DNA from 2 places in the Pseudomonas oryzihabitans genome. Region 2 is predicted to be linked to the other one. Evidence: predicted binding sites of a transcription regulator. Region 2 holds the regulator's gene; the other holds the start of a gene.

Region 1 (8,018 bases), 1.9 Mb from region 2:
ACCAGCTGGTGGAACTCGAAAGCCGCCTGCAACGCCTGCCGGCGCGACTGGTGATCGATCACCTGGGTCATGTGCCCCAGCCGGAAGGGGTGAACTCGGCGGCCTTCGCCGTGCTGGGTCGGCTGTTGGACGGCGGCCGTACCTGGGTGAAGCTGTCGGGGCCCTACATCAGATCGCGCAGTGGTCCGCCGGACTATGCTGACGTCGGCGCCGTGGCGCGGGAGCTGGTGCGGCGCCATCCCGAGCAGCTGCTGTGGGGCAGCGACTGGCCTCACCCCACGATGCCGGCTGACAACAAACCGGACGACGGACACATCTTCGACCTGCTGGCCGAGTGGGCCCCCGATGACCAGACGCGTACCGCCATCCTGCGTGACAACCCGGTCAGTCTGTACGGTTTTTGACCGTTGAGCCGTACAGCGGCTTGCCGCCCAGGCTGCGGGTCAGTTCGTCGGCGGTGGCACCCAGTACCCCATGCAAGGCGCGAGCGCGTTCCTGGGTGAGGCGATTGGCCGGGCCGGAGATGACCAGGGCGCCGAGCAGTTCCTCCTGGGCGCCATAGATCGGCAGCGCCAGGGACGCGGCATGGGGATCGGTGACACCACAGGAGTAGTAGGGCGTCAGACCGGCCTTGGCGACCTCATGGGAGGTCTGCAGGGCCTGGGCGCTGGCCGCTTCGTCCATGGGGCGCATGTCGCCGGGCTGCAGGTGCAGGCGCAGGCGATGTGGCGAATTCACCCGGTACTGGCAGAGTCGATAGGCGCCGTGGCGCACATAGAAGGAAGCGGTCTCGCCACTCTCTTCGGTCAGCTGGTGCAGGCGCGGCATGATGTGGCGCTCCACGTCGTGGGCGTCCTGGTAGATGGCATTCAGCCTCACCACTTCGCTGGCCAGCATGTAGCGGCCATCGGCGAGGCGCGTGACCAGGCCAAAGGTCTCCAGCGAGACCAGCAGGCGCATGATGGTGCTCTTGATCAGCCCGGTGCGGGTGGTGAGCTCGGCCAGGCTCAGGGCCGAATCGCCGATACGAAAGGCGGTGAGCACGGTCAGGACGCGGTCGGCGGAGGCGACGCCAGCAACCTCCGGGCGTGGACGAGGGGTGTTCAACCTGGATGTCTCCTGAGCGGGCGGGAAGCCGCATTATCCGCGAGCGAGCCACAAGCGCCTAGGGTTTGCTTGGCCCTCACCCCAGCCCTCTCCCTGAGGGAGAGGGTGTATTCGAGCGTAGGTTGGCTTTCGTAGGTTGCGGTTGTGCGCAGCGAAGCCCAGCACGGAACACCGCTATCAACCGTCAGCCCTTCAGCCCAACTCCCCATTGAGCTTGCGCAGCAGGCGCAACAGCTCGGCCCGTTCGGCGTCGTCCAACTGGGCGGTGGCGGCGCGGTCGCTGGCGGCGGCGCGGTCCTTGAGTTCACCGACCAAGGCGCGACCCTGGTCGGTAAGGTGCAGGGCGTAGGCGCGGCGGTCCTGAGTATCGCGCACCCGGGCGGCCAGGCCCTGGCGTTCCAGCTTGTTCAGCAGCAGGACCAGTTGCGGCGGCTCGATGGCCAGGCGCCGGGCCAGGTCGGCCTGCATCAGGCCCGGCTCCTGTTCGAGGATCACCAGGGCGGTGAACTGGGCAGGGCGCAGGTCGTAGCTCGCCAGGCTGTCCACCAGGTGCTGGAACATCTTCATCTGGGCGCGGCGCAGGGCATAGCCTACGGCGGTGTCCAGCCAGGGGGTGGCGGCAGGGTCCAGGGTCATGGTGTCGTCGAGGGAACTCATCGGCGGGAAGGGCTTCCGTCGGAGATGGCGAGAGGAGGGTATCGAGGGGTCATTCTAGTCCAGATCCCGTCTCGCGCGTCGATGGCGATAGGCGAACTGGGCGCGGCTCAGGCCAAGCAGCCGCGCGGCAGCGGCCACATTGCCGCGGCTGCGCACCAGGGCTTCGTCCAGCAGCTCGGCTTCGAGCTGACCCAGATGCAACGAGCGTTCGTCATCCACGCCGAGGCGCTCTAGCCAAAGTGACGCTCTGGCAACGCTTCCACGAGATCGGTCGGTAGCGGCTCACCGTGAAGCAGGGGGAGGTCGTTAAATTCGTTAGGGGCGCTAACGCTCACCCGTGCTCCATGGGTTCTGCAGTTCGCGTACATCACCGGGGAAAATGTAGTCGCCGACAACAATCAATTCGAACAGGCCAGAACCGCACCGAAGGGCGCAAGTTCGTCGTCAACTTCCTGCACAAGCGCTAGCGCTAGCGATCGATCGGGATGCCCCGGTTCGGCGGCGGCGGAGGCGCCGGCGGCTGGGGCTGCTGGGCCTGAGGATGGGGCACCATATGCCAGCTTTCGTCACGCGGACGGCGGTCGATGTAGACCGGTACCGGCTGATAGAGGATGCCTGATCCGCGTACCTGGGTTTCCTGCCGAAAGCTGGAGGAAGAGGACGAGCCACCAACCACGGTGATGTCATCGACCGGGCGCTGATGGCTGCTGGCCGGTGCCGGTACAACGGTGACTTCGCGCGGCGCGACGGCCGGCGGAGGCGTGGCGGGTTTGGGCGGAGGGGTGAAGCCGTTGCTGTCGGGCAGATTCTGCAGCGGAATGGTGGTGATCTGACTATTGGTCGGGCAAGCGCCCTGGGTATAGGTCGTCCGCCCCTGGGCGTCCACGCATTTGTAGACATCCTGAGCGGCCACGACGCCACTGGCGAACAGCAGGCCATAGAGCAGCGAACGCATGATGAGGCCCTCCGGGCACTCGAAGTGTCACCTGCAGGATACAAGATGACCGCGACGGCTCCCAGTATCGAGAATAAGCCTGCGGCTAATCGTCAGACCTTAAAGGCTAGGCCTGGTCTGCTGTGAACGTATAACATCCTGAAACATTCTTTCCAGGACAGCGACGCGTGAAGTGGTTCGTTATCGGCGGTTTTTTTCTCTGCGTTTTGTATGTGCACTTCCGCGGTCGGGTGCGCCATCGCTTCCTCCGTCAGCTCAGTGATCATTCGACGGTGCTGGCACCGCTTAACACCTTCATGTTCCTGACGTCGCGGGTACCCAACCAGCCCTATCACCCGGTGGAGCGCTTTCCCGAACTCCAGGTGCTGCAGGACAACTGGCAGCTTATCCGCGACGAGGCCCTGGACCTGCTGCGCGCCGGCCAGATCAAGAAAGCCGCCGAGCACAACGATGCCGGCTTCAACTCCTTCTTCAAGAGCGGCTGGAAGCGCTTCTATCTGAAGTGGTACGGCGACAGCCATCCTTCCGCCATGCAGCTGTGCCCGCAGACCACCGAACTGCTGCGGGGCATCGGCACGGTCAAGGCCGCCATGTTCGCCGAGCTGCCGCCCGGTTCGCGGCTGGTGCGCCATCGGGATCCCTACGGTGGCTCCCTGCGCTATCACCTGGGCTTGAACACGCCCAACGATCCGCGCTGCTTCATCGAGGTGGACGGCCAGCGCTATCACTGGCGCGATGGCCAGGCGGTGGTGTTCGACGAAACCTTCATCCACTACGCCGAGAACACCACCGAGCAGGATCGCATCATCCTGTTCTGCGACATCGAGCGGCCCCTGCGCTATCGCTGGGCCGGCGCCTTCAACCGTTGGGTCAGCGGCACCCTGCTGGCCTCCGCGGCCTCGCCCAATGACGCCAGCGACAGAACCGGCGGCCTCAACCGCGCCTTCCGGCATCTCTATCGCATCCGCCAGCGCGGCAAGGCGCTGAAAAAGCGCAACCGCTTCCGCTACTACCTCGAACAGTGGCTGCTGTTGGCGGCGCTGATCGGCGTGGTCATCTGGATCTGACGGTCGCCTTCGTCAGCCAAGACAGCGGTTCGACTTGACCCCGACGCGAATCGCCTCTAATACTGTATAAATATACATATAGAGGCGATAGCCATGGACAACACCCCTGCAGGTCTGGCGGCATGAGCGGCGGCGCCAGCCTGGCCCGGCTGTTCGAGGAGCGGCGGCTCTGGAAGGGGCAGACCAGTCCCGAGGCCCGGCGTAGCCGGCAGCCCACCGGCGTCGTGGCCCTCGATGCCCATCTGCCCGGGGCAGGGTGGCCCGAAGCGGCCCTTACCGAATTGCTGCTCGCCGGGCCTGGCCACGGTGAGTTGCGCCTGCTCTGGCCGACCCTGGCCCGTCTGAGCCAGGCCGCCGAACGCATCGCCCTGATCGGCCCGCCACTGTTGCCCTATCCCTTGGCCTGGCAGGCGGCCGGCGTGGTGCTGGAATCCTTGGTGGTGATCCGCGCCCAGGGCGCCGAGGTGCTCTGGGCCGCCGAACAGTGCCTGCGTTCGGGATGCTTCGGCGCGGTGCTCTGCTGGCCCGAGCGGGCCGATGATCGCCAGTTGCGCCGGTTGCAGGTCGCCGCCGAGAGCGGTCGTACCCTGGCCTTTGCCCTGCGCCCGGCCGCCGCCCTGAACAATCCCTCGCCAGCGGCCTTGCGCCTGGAACTCAAGGCGCCTCTCGAACGGGTCCACATCCGCAAATGCCGGGGTGGTCAGCCCGGTTCTCTCAGCCTGGCCGGCGGCGCTTGAGCAGGCCATGCGCTGGGCCTGCATCCTCTTTCCGCAGCTGGCACTGGATGCCGTGCTGCGCCGCCATCCGCAGCCGGAGCAGCCGCTGGTGCTGCTGGCCGGACCGCCACACCGACGCCTGCTGCAAGCCGTCAATCCGGCTGCGCGAGCCCTGGGGCTGCGTCCCGGCCTGACCCTGGCCGCTGCCCAGGCACTGACCCGCGACTTCGAGCAGCAGGAGCACGATCCGGCGCTCATCGAGACGGCCGAAGCGTTGCTGGCGGCCTGGGGTTATGGCTTCAGCTCCCAGGTCAGCCGCCACTATCCCCGGGCGCTGTTGCTGGAGGTGCAGTCCAGCCTACCGCTGCTGGGACCCTGGCCGCGTCTTGAGCGGCGCCTACGGCAGGAACTCGAGGCCCTGGGCTTTCGTCATCGACTGGCCCTGGCGCCCAACCCGGTGGCGGCGCGGATGCTGACCAATGTCGCCGATGGTCTGGTCGCGTCCCCCGAAGATCTGCCGCACCTGCTCGACCGCCTGCCCGTGGAGCGGGCCGGTTTCGCCCCCCAGCAGGCCCAGGCACTGGTACGCATGGGCATCCGCCGCCTGGAGCAGCTCAAGGCTTTGCCCAGGGCTGCCCTGGCCCGGCGTTTCGCGCCCGAGCTCCTGCAGCAGCTGGATCTGCTGTGCGGCAGTCGCAGCCTGGCGCTGGAGTTCTATCGGCCGCCCGATCGCTTCGTGGCGCGGGTGGAACTCAACTTCGAGGTGGAGTCCCACCAGGCGCTGCTGTTCCCGCTGCGCCGCCTCACCGCCGACCTGGCCGCCTGGCTGGCCAGTCGCGACCGCGGCGTGCAGCGTTTCCTCCTGTGGCTGGAGCATCGCCAGGGCCCGGCCAGCATGCTCGCCATCGGCCTGCTGGCGCCCGAGCGGGATGCCGCCCTGCTGTTCGAATTCGCCCGTGGCCGTCTCGAACAACTGCAGGTGGTGGCGCCGGTCCTGGCGCTGCGTCTGGAAAGCGAGGAGTTGCCGCTTTTCGTACCCGAGCGCCACGGGCTGTTCGACGAGCGACCGGACCAGGCCGTGGGGTGGGAGGTACTGCGCGAGCGCCTGCGCGCGCGGCTGGGCGAGGAGGCGGTGCTCGGCCTTGGCATTCAGGCGGATCACCGCCCCGAGCGGGCCCTGGTCTGGCGTCACGAACGGCGCCCGGAAACCGCCTTGCCTGGCCTGCGTCCGGGCTGGCTGCTGCACGAACCGCGCCCTCTCGACGGTCAGCCAAGACGGGTCCTGGCCGGTCCCGAACGCATCGAAAGTGGCTGGTGGGACGACGGCGACCAGCGCCGTGACTACTACCGCATCGAGGTGGCCGACGGACGCCAGGCCTGGGCCTTCCGCCGCTATGGCGAAGAGGCGCCCTGGTGGATCCAGGGCTGGTTCGCATGAGCGGCTATGCCGAGTTGCACTGCCTGTCGAATTTCAGTTTCCAGCGCGGTGCCTCCAGTGCTTTCGAATTGTTCGAGCGGGCCAAGGCGCTGGGCTACGGGGCGCTGGCCATCACCGACGAATGCACCCTGAGCGGCATCGTCCGTGCCTGGCAGGCGGCGCGCCAGGTCGGGCTGCCCCTCGTCGTCGGCAGCGAGATGACCCTGGACGACGGCCTGCGCCTGGTCCTGCTGGTGGAGGATCTCCAGGGCTATGCAAGTCTCTGCGCCCTGATCACCCGGGCGCGCCGCCGTGCCCCCAAGGGGCGCTACCAGCTAGGTCGCGCGGATCTGCAGCAATCCTTGCCCGGCCTGCTGGCCATCTGGTTGCCGGGCAGCGAGCCCCTGGTCGAGGAGGGCGCCTGGCTCAAGCAGGTCTTCGCCAAGCGGCTGTGGATAGGCGTCGAGTTGCTGCGCCAGGCCGACGATGCCGCCCGGCTCGCCCAGCTGCAGGCGCTGGGTACGCAGCTGGATCTGCCTGGGGTGGCCTGCGGTGACGTGCACATGCACACCCGGGGGCGACGCGCTCTGCAGGATGTGCTCACCGCCATCCGCCATCATCTGCCGGTGGCCCAGGCCGGTTACCGGTTGCACCCCAATGGCGAGCGCCATCTGCGGCCGCTGGCGGTGTTGGAGGGGCTCTATCCTGAAGCCCTGCGCGGCGAAACCTTGAAGATCGCCACCCGCTGCCGCTTCGACCTGAATGAGTTGCGCTACCACTATCCCCACGAGGTGGTACCCGCTGGCGAAACGGCCCATTCCTGGCTCGCCGAACTGACCCGTCGCGGCCTGGCCTGGCGCTGGCCGGAAGGATCGCCAGACAGGGTCACCCAGCAGGTAGCGGTGGAGCTGGCGCTGATCGCCGAGAAGGGCTACGAGAACTACTTTCTTACCGTGCACGACATCGTCGACTACGCCCGCCGCCAGCACATCCTTTGCCAGGGCCGTGGTTCGGCGGCCAACTCGGTGGTCTGCTACGTGCTGGGGATCACCGAGCTGAATCCGCTCACCGGCCATCTGCTGTTCGAGCGCTTCATCTCCCGCGAGCGCGACGAGCCGCCCGACATCGACGTCGACTTCGAGCACGAGCGACGCGAAGAGGTCATCCAGTACGTCTTTCGCCGCTATGGTCGCGAGCGAGCCGCGCTCACCGCAGTGGTCAGTACCTATCACGCCGCCGGCGCCCTGCGCGATGTCGGCAAGGCCCTGGGCCTGCCGGGTGACCAGCTCGATGCCCTGTCCGGCTGCGCCGGGCGCTGGACCGACGAGATCCCGGGCCCGCAGCGCCTGCGCGAAGCGGGTTTCGACCCGGACAGCCCGCTGCTGCAGCGAGTGCTCATTCTCGCTGGTCAACTGATCGGGTTTCCCCGGCATCTCTCCCAGCATCCCGGCGGCTTCGTCATCTCCGAGGCTCCCCTGGCGACGCTGGTGCCGGTCGAGAATGCCGCCATGCCCGAGCGCACCCTGATCCAGTGGGACAAGGACGACCTCGATGCCGTGGGCCTGCTCAAGGTCGACATCCTCGCCCTGGGCATGCTCAGCGCCCTGCGCCGCTGCTTTGACCTGGTCGCCGACTGGCGCGACCAGCGCTGGACCCTGGCCAGCCTGCCCCAGGAGGATGGGCCTACCTACGCCATGATCTCCCGTGCCGATACGGTGGGGGTGTTCCAGATCGAATCCCGTGCCCAGATGGCCATGCTGCCGCGCCTCAGGCCTCAGACCCTCTACGACCTGGTGATCGAGGTGGCCATTGTGCGGCCCGGCCCCATCCAGGGCGACATGGTGCATCCCTACCTGCGCCGCCGGAATGGGGAGGAAGAGGCGGACTATCCCCATGACGAGCTACGCCCGGCTCTGGAACGTACCCTGGGGGTGCCGCTGTTCCAGGAGCAGGTGATGCAGATCGCCATGGTCGCCGCCGAATATACCCCAGGCGAGGCCGATCAGCTGCGGCGTTCCATGGCCGCCTGGAAGCGCCATGGTGGCCTCGAACCCCACCGCGAGCGGCTGCACAGGCGCATGGTCGAGCGCGGCTATAGC
Region 2 (8,018 bases):
CATGGAGGAGCAGAACGCGGTGATCAAGGAAGCCCTGCTGCGCGAACTCCTGCGTGGCGGCCAGGTGTACTTCCTGCACAACGAGGTCAAGACCATCGAGAAGCGCGCCCGCGAACTGGCCGAACTGGTGCCCGAGGCCCGCGTGGGCATCGGCCACGGGCAGATGCGCGAACGCGATCTCGAACAGGTGATGAGCGACTTCTACCACAAGAGATTCAACGTGCTGGTGGCCTCGACCATCATCGAGACCGGCATCGACGTGCCCAACGCCAACACCATCATCATCGAACGCGCCGACAAGTTCGGCCTGGCCCAGCTGCACCAGCTGCGTGGCCGGGTCGGCCGCAGCCACCACCAGGCCTACGCCTACCTGCTCACGCCGCCACGCAAGGGCATGACCCCGGACGCCGAGAAGCGCCTGGAGGCCATCGCTGGCGCCCAGGACCTGGGGGCCGGCTTCATCCTGGCGACCCACGACCTGGAGATCCGCGGCGCCGGCGAACTGCTCGGCGAAGGCCAGAGCGGCCAGATCCAGGCAGTGGGTTTCACCCTCTACATGGAAATGCTGGAGCGTGCGGTCAAGGCCATTCGCAAGGGCGAGCAACCCAATCTCGAGAAGCCCTTGGGGGGCGGTCCGGACATCAACATGCGCGTCCCCGCCCTGATCCCGGAGGACTACCTGCCCGACGTCCATGCGCGGCTGATCCTCTACAAGCGCATCGCCTCGGCGCCGGACGAAGACGCCCTCAAGGAATTGCAGGTGGAGATGATCGACCGCTTCGGGCTCCTGCCGGAACCGACCAAGAACCTGGTGCGCCTGACACTGCTCAAGCTACGTGCGGAAGGCCTGGGCATCGTCAAGGTGGATGCGGGGCCCCAGGGCGGACGCCTGGAGTTCGCTGCCGACACCCAGGTGGATCCGCTGGTGCTGGTGAAGATGATCCAGGCGCAGCCGAAGAAGTACCGGCTGGAGGGCGCGACCCTGTTCAAGTTCCAGGTACCGATGGAACGCGCCGAAGAACGCTTCAACGTGCTCGAAGCGCTCTTCGATCGCCTGACGCCGGCCGCCAGCTGACCAACAGGCCGCCTCCGGGACCTCCCGGAAGCGGCCTGGAGCTATCAGCCCGCCAGCACCTCGGCCAGCACCTGGCGAACCTCGTCGATACCGCTGGCCAAGACGGCTTCGATCTCGGCCATGGTGATCTCTCGCTGCACCTTGCCGGCCGCCGGGTTCACCACCAGCGCCAAGCAGGCATAGGGCAAGCCCAGTTCGCGGGCCAGGGCCGCTTCCGGCATGCCGGTCATGCCGACGATGTCGCAGCCGTCGCGTTCCAGCCGGACGATCTCTCCTGCCGTTTCCAGGCGTGGCCCCTGGGTCGCGGCATAGACGCCGTGGTCGCTATGCGGCAGTTGCAGCTTGCGCAGTGCACCCAGCAGACGCTGACGCAAGGGCTCGTCGTAGGGAAAGCTGAAGTCGATGTGGGTGACATGGTCGAGGTCCGTGCCTTCGAAGAAGGTATGGCCACGCCCCCAGGTGTAGTCCACCAGCTGATGGGGCACGCACAGATGGCCGCTGCCCATGGCGGCGTGAATGCCGCCCACGGCATTCACCGCAAGGATGGCCTCGGCACCGGCCTCCTTGAGCGCCCAGAGGTTGGCGCGGTAGTTGACCTGATGCGGCGGGATACGATGGGGATGGCCATGGCGGGCCAGGAACAGCACCGGTCGCCCGGCAAAGCGGCCGCGCTGCACGGGTGCCGAGGGCTCGCCCCAGGGGGTGTCGAACGTCTGGGCCTCGTCCAGCTCCAGGCCGGCGAGCGCGGTGAGGCCGGTGCCTCCGATGATGGCGTAGGTGGTCATGGATACGTCCTCTAGATGAGTTCAGCCTGGCGCAACCGCCGCAGCACGTGGCTCCACTGCGGCTGCTGCCGATAATCGAGATCCACGTGGCGACGGGCTCTCATGCTGGCCAGGCGTGGCGAGGGCGAGACGCCCAGCTGCTGCACGCGGCTCAGGGCCAGTTCGGCCGCGGCGCGATCGTTGCAGACCAGCCCCATGTCGCAACCGGCTTCCAGGGCTGCCGCGACGCGCTGTCCGGCATCGCCAGCGACGTGGGCGCCGGCCATCGACAGGTCGTCGCTGAAGATGACGCCCTGGTAGCCCAGCTCACCGCGCAGGATGTCCTGCAGCCAGCGCCGGGAAAAACCGGCCGGCTGGGCATCGACCGCAGGATAGATGACGTGGGCGGGCATGACGCCGCCCAACCTCGGCAGCAGGGCCCGGAACGGCCGCAGGTCGGTGCGCTGCAGGGTGTCCAGATCACGCTCGTCGGTGGGGATGGCGACGTGGGAATCGGCTTCCGCCCAGCCGTGTCCGGGAAAATGCTTGCCGGTGGCGGCCATGCCGGCCTCACCCATGCCGGCGATGAAGGCGCCGCCCAGTTCGATCACCTGTTCCGCGTTACCAAAGGACCGCGCGCCTATGACCTGGCTGCGTTGGTAGTCGACATCCAGCACCGGAGCGAAGCTGAAGTCCAGGCCCACTGCCAGGACCTCGGTCGCCATCAGCCAGCCACAGAGCCGACTCAGTTCGACGCTGTCCGCTCGGCCGCTCAACTGCCCCATGGCCGGCAAGCGCACCACGTCGCGGCGCAGGCGCTGCACACGGCCACCTTCCTGGTCCACGGCCAACAGCAGCTCGGGCCGCACCGCGCGAATGGCGCGGCACAGCTCCCGTACCTGGCCGGGCGTTTCGATGTTGCGGGCGAACAGAATCAGTCCGCCCACCTCCGGTTGGCGCAGCAACTGGCGATCCTCGGCGGTAAGCCAGGTGCCAGCGATATCGACCATCAGGGAGCCTTGCATGGGTACCTCGTCCGAATGCTCCGGCGCATGGCGCCGTGAAAGGGACGCAAGCTTACCCCAGGCGCCCTTGGCGCCGCAGCCTAGTAGGTCTCGGCCGTCTCCGCCGCGACTGGACGTCGCGGCCGATACTGCGCCTGGGCCAGTTCGGGCTCCTGCATCGCCGTGGGTGCGCGCATGCCGGTGGCCAGGAAGGGCACCATCAGCCGCAGCACCTGGTCGGTGTGGGTATCGACGCCGAAGTCGTTTTCACCAATTGCCCGCAGCGCCTTGATGCCGGACATGCTGAACACCGCCGCGCCCAGCATGAAGTGGGCACGCCAGAACAGCTCCAGCGGCGGAATCTCGGGCACGGCTCTATTCACCAGCAGCAGGAAGCGGCGGAAGGCCCGGCCATAGGTCTGCTCGAGGTATTTGCGCAAATGGCCCTGGCTCTGACTGAACGCCAGGCCCAGCAGGCGCATGAACACCGAGAGGTCGTTGCCGTGCCGCGGTTTGATGGCCAGGGAATGATCCACCAGCAGATTGAGCAACGCCTCCAGGCTCACCTCCTCCCCGTTCTTTGGCTGCCACTGATCCAGATCCCGCTCCAGGTTGAAGCAGAAGGGATCGAGAAAGCGCGAGAACACCGCCTGGATCAGGGCCTTCTTGGAGCCGAAGTGATAGTTGACGGCTGCCAGGTTGACCCCGGCTCGCGTGGTGATGAGTCGCAACGAGGTTTCGGCGAAGCCGCGCTCGGCGAACAACTGTTCGGCGGCATCCAGAATGCGTTCAACGGTATCCGACTGCGCCATGACCTTCCTCGATAGATGAATTTCCGTTTGAAACATATGTTTCAAACGCTACCGAAGTCAATCGCGGGCTGGTCTGCGAACAGCCATGCGAAGCCTTGGAAGGCACGTCATTCCGTCATTTGAACGCTATTTGCCGTGAATCCGGCCTGTCGTCTGAAGCCAGGTGCAGCGGCCTTGCCTAGCACCTGGAGTTACTGTATATAATCACAGCATCATTAGACGACGCGACGTGCATCATGCTGAAACTGACACCGCGACAAGCCGAGATTCTGGCCTTCATCAAGCGTTGCCTCGAAGCCAATGGCTTTCCGCCTACCCGCGCGGAGATCGCGCAGGAGCTTGGTTTCAAATCGCCGAATGCGGCTGAGGAGCATCTCAAGGCCCTGGCCCGTAAGGGCGCCATCGAGATGACGCCGGGCGCCTCCCGGGGCATCCGCATTCCGGGTCTGGATACGACGCGCAAAGCCGATGAAAGCCTGCCGGTCATCGGTCGGGTGGCTGCCGGCGCGCCCATTCTGGCCGAGCAGAACGTCGAAGAAAACTGTGCCATCAATCCGGCCTTCTTCCAGCCGCGTGCCGACTACCTGCTGAAGGTCAAGGGCATGAGCATGAGAGACGTCGGCATCCTCGATGGCGACCTCCTCGCGGTCCATGTGACCCGTGAGGTGCACAACGGTCAGATCGTCGTGGCTCGGGTGGGCGATGAAGTCACCGTGAAGAGATTCAAGCGCTCGGGCAACCAGGTCACCCTGCTGGCGGAAAATCCCGAGTTCGCCCCTATCGAAGTCGATCTTTCCAGCCAGGAATTCGCCATCGAAGGGTTAAGCGTTGGCGTCATCCGCCGCTAACTTCTAGGGCTGGCCTGCGGGCCAGCCTCTTGTCACCGCCTTTTGCCTTACGCCGAAGTCTTGATCGGGGGTATCTGTTCGCGCTCCGGAAAGCGCTCAAGACCAGGCTGAGCACAGTGACGTCATGTATCCGTGGTACATGACCTCAAGTGGATTTGATCGAGTCGCCTCCAGGAGGTCGCCATGCAATTTCCCCTGATGTTCGATGCACCGCGCTCGTCCGTTCAAGAGCTGGACCTGGCACCTGAGTTCCTGCTGCAGGAACTCACCGCCTTTCTGCCCAAGTCCGGCAAGCCGGCACGGGAGCTGCCAGCCGCTCCGCTGCCGGATACCTTCAGTGAGATGTCCCTGCATGGCAGCCAGGAACAGTGCCTGCAACTGCTGGCCCCCATCCTGCGCCAACTGAGCGACAAGGACGATGCCCGCTGGCTGACCCTGGTCACCCCGCCATCGCTGCTCAGCAATGCCTGGTTGCGCAGCACTCATCTGAATCCGGAACGGGTGCTTCTGCTGCAGACGCCGAGTGCTGCCAAGACGCTGCAACTGGCCTGCGAAGTGCTCCGCAAGGGGCAGAGCCACACGGTGATCAGCTGGCTGCACGACCTGAGCGATGCGGGCAAGCAGCAATTGGCGCGCGCCGCGGCACAAGGCCACAGCCAGAGTCTGAACGTCAGATTCGCGTAGGGAACAGGCGGCGGGACGGGATGTAGCGGCGGCATTCCAGGGCGGAATGCCGGATCGAGAAAAGAATCAGTGCAGGACGCGCGGTTGATCATCGCGCTGGAGGCTATCGCCTTCGGCCAGTCGACCGGCCATCTGCACACCCAGGTTGAACATGGCCTTGGCCACCTCTATCTGCTGTCCATGCAGGAAATCCTTGGCATCGCTGGAAAACTCCAGGGTAACGAGGGCTTCCTCGTCGTCCGCACGGCGCAACACGATGCGACCATCGGAGAGTTCAACGATTTCCAGGTAGGCAGTAGTCATTCAGTATCTCCACAGCTAAGCGGATAGTGTAACAGCGTGGGGTCTGAGAGGCTGACTTGCCTGAGCCTTTTTCGACGGTCTGCAAGGCCAGCATCCTGGCAGCCTTGGATGAGTTGCTGGTGGAACGGGCCTACCACTCGGTCATGGCACCGCGGAATCTGAGCGCCGTCTGCTTGAGGCTTTCGCGCCAGGCTTCCACTTCTTCAAGACCCAGTTCCGGCTCAGCCGGTTCCAGACTGACCGCCTCGATCAGGGCCAGCGTCGGGTCCTGCTTGGTCCGTCGTGGCGCCTGGGGCGGTTGCAGCAATCGCTGGTATTCGGCGATCAGCCGTGCCAGCCAGGTCTCCGAATTGCCAGCCAACTCGACCAGCTCGCCCATCTCCGGACTAGGCGCCTCGTTCAGGGCTTCGGGTGATAGCAGAACGGCGAGCGACGTGGCCTCCATGGTCGGGTGGCGATAGAAGCCCGCCACCTCCTGACAGAGGCCCAGCAGGGCGCCATGCAGGTGGAACAGACAGGCCTCGCGTTCGGCCATGATGCGGCCCTGGCTTTGCGCTGAAGGCGCCGCCTGAGCCGAGCGCCAGCTTTCCAGGGCCAGACCGGCAAAATAGAGCTTCTGGTTGGTGCGGGTGTAACGCTCGTTGGCCATGCCCTTCTCCTGGAGCCGACTCACGCCGGCCGCCTGTCTCCTGCCAGAACCCAGGGCTCTAGCGCTTTTCTTCCACCTGCCACTTCTTGCCGTCGTAGAAGGCCTTCCAGCCGGTGGGCTTGCCCTCGACCTCGGTCTGCACGTACTGCTCCTTGGTCTTGCGGCTGAAGCGAATCACCGCCGGGCGACCTTCGGAATCCTTCACCGGAGCACTCAGCAGATAATGGTACTTGGGATCGATCTCGTCGCGATGGGGCAGCAGTTCGCTGACCAACGGCGCACGGGTTTCGCGATTCTTCGGAAAGCCGCTGGCAGCCAGGAACAGGCCCGAAGCGCCGTCACGCAACACATAGGTGTCGTCGACCTTTTCGCAACGCAGCTCCGGCATGGGCACGGCATCCATCTTCGGCGGTGCGGGCTCGCCGTTCTTGAGCAATTTGCGGGTGTTCTTGCAGGCTGGATTGGTACAGCCGAAGAACTTGCCGAAGCGGCCCGTCTTGAGCTGCATCTCGCTGCCGCACTTGTCGCACTCGAGCGATGGACCTTCGTAGCCCTTGATGCGATAGCTGCCTTCTTCGATTTCGTAGCCCGGGCAGTCCGGATTGTTGCCGCAGACGTGCAGCTTGCGATGCTCGTCGATCAGATAGGCGTCCATCGCGGTGCTGCAGATGGGGCAGCGATGCTTGCCGCGCAGAACCAGGGATTCGGACTCGCCCTCGTCGTCGTCGGCGATCTCGTCGCCCGGCACCAGGTTGATGGTGGCCTTGCAGCGTTCCTTGGGCGGCAGGGCGTAGCCGGAGCAGCCCAGGAAGACGCCGGTGGAGGCGGTACGGATCATCATCGGCCGGCCGCAGAGCTGGCAGGGAATGTCCGTCAGGGTCGGCTGATTGGCTCGCATGCCCTTCTCGCCTGCTTCGGCGTATTCCAGCTTCTGCTTGAAATCCCCATAGAATTCGTCGAGCAGATTCTTCCAGTCCCGTTCGCCCTGGGCGACGTTGTCCAGATTGCCTTCCATGTTGGCGGTGAAGCTGAAGTCCATCAGGTTAGCGAAGCTTTCGTTCAACCGGTCGGTGACGATGTCGCCCATCTTCTCGGCATAGAACCGGCGATTGTGCACCGTTACGTAGCCGCGATCCTGGATGGTGGAAATGATGGCGGCATAGGTCGACGGCCGGCCGATACCGCGCTTCTCCAGCTCCTTGACCAGACTGGCTTCGGAGAAGCGGGCCGGCGGCTTGGTGAAGTGCTGGCTGGGATCGAGCTTGACCAGGCCGAGGTCTTCGCCCTGCTTCATCTCGGGCAGGACGTCGTCGTCGCCCGGCTTGCCCTGCTGGGGCAGGACACGGGTGTAGCCGTCGAACTTGAGGATGCGGCCACGGGCACGCAGCTCGAAGTCTCCCGCCGCGGCGGTCACCGTGGTGGACAGGTACTCGGCCGGGGGCATCTGGCAGGCCAGGAACTGGCGCCAGATCAGCTCGTACAGGCGCTCGGCGTCCCGCTCCATGCCCGACAGGCTGTTGGGCTTGACGTTGACGTCGGACGGGCGGATGGCCTCGTGTGCTTCCTGGGCGCCTTCGCGGCTGCCGTAGACGTTGGCCTTTTCCGGCAGGTACTGCTTGCCGAATTCGCTCTCGATATAGCCGCGAGCCATGGCGATGGCATCACCGGACAGGTTGGTCGAGTCGGTACGCATATAGGTGATGTAGCCAGCCTCATAGAGACGCTGGGCCATCATCATGGTCTTCTTCACCCCGAAGCCCAGGCGATTGCTCGCCGCCTGCTGCAGGGTGGAGGTGATGAAGGGGGCGGAGGGCCTGCTGCTGGTCGGCTTGTCTTCACGCTTGGCGATGCGATAGCCGGCCTTCTCCAGCTTGGCCAG

Evidence for each region. The regulator LexA, encoded in region 2, represses DNA repair genes until DNA is damaged. The targets are predictions, from matches to a motif close to CTGTNTNNNNANACAG.
Region 1: the regulator LexA is predicted to act here: its motif matches at 3,849-3,864, upstream of imuA (translesion DNA synthesis-associated protein ImuA).

Annotation. Positions count from the first base shown of each region.
Region 1 is NZ_CP013987.1:1,728,176-1,736,193, forward strand. Features, by position in the region: gene APT59_RS07800 (amidohydrolase family protein) at 1-404, shown strand, start outside; gene APT59_RS07805 (IclR family transcriptional regulator) at 385-1,107, opposite strand; gene APT59_RS07810 (MarR family winged helix-turn-helix transcriptional regulator) at 1,300-1,764, opposite strand; gene APT59_RS22125 (helix-turn-helix domain-containing protein) at 1,819-1,983, opposite strand; gene APT59_RS07815 (DUF4124 domain-containing protein) at 2,234-2,719, opposite strand; gene lpxO (lipid A hydroxylase LpxO) at 2,887-3,786, shown strand; gene imuA (translesion DNA synthesis-associated protein ImuA) at 3,909-4,523, shown strand; gene APT59_RS07830 (Y-family DNA polymerase) at 4,531-5,940, shown strand; gene APT59_RS07835 (error-prone DNA polymerase) at 5,937-8,018, shown strand, end outside.
Region 2 is NZ_CP013987.1:3,629,732-3,637,749, forward strand. Features, by position in the region: gene mfd (transcription-repair coupling factor) at 1-1,075, shown strand, start outside; gene APT59_RS16560 (S-methyl-5'-thioinosine phosphorylase) at 1,120-1,860, opposite strand; gene nagZ (beta-N-acetylhexosaminidase) at 1,872-2,864, opposite strand; gene APT59_RS16570 (TetR/AcrR family transcriptional regulator) at 2,945-3,655, opposite strand; gene lexA (transcriptional repressor LexA) at 3,892-4,503, shown strand; gene sulA (SOS-induced cell division inhibitor SulA) at 4,687-5,187, shown strand; gene APT59_RS16585 (hypothetical protein) at 5,254-5,490, opposite strand; gene APT59_RS16590 (DUF6586 family protein) at 5,621-6,139, opposite strand; gene topA (type I DNA topoisomerase) at 6,198-8,018, opposite strand, start outside.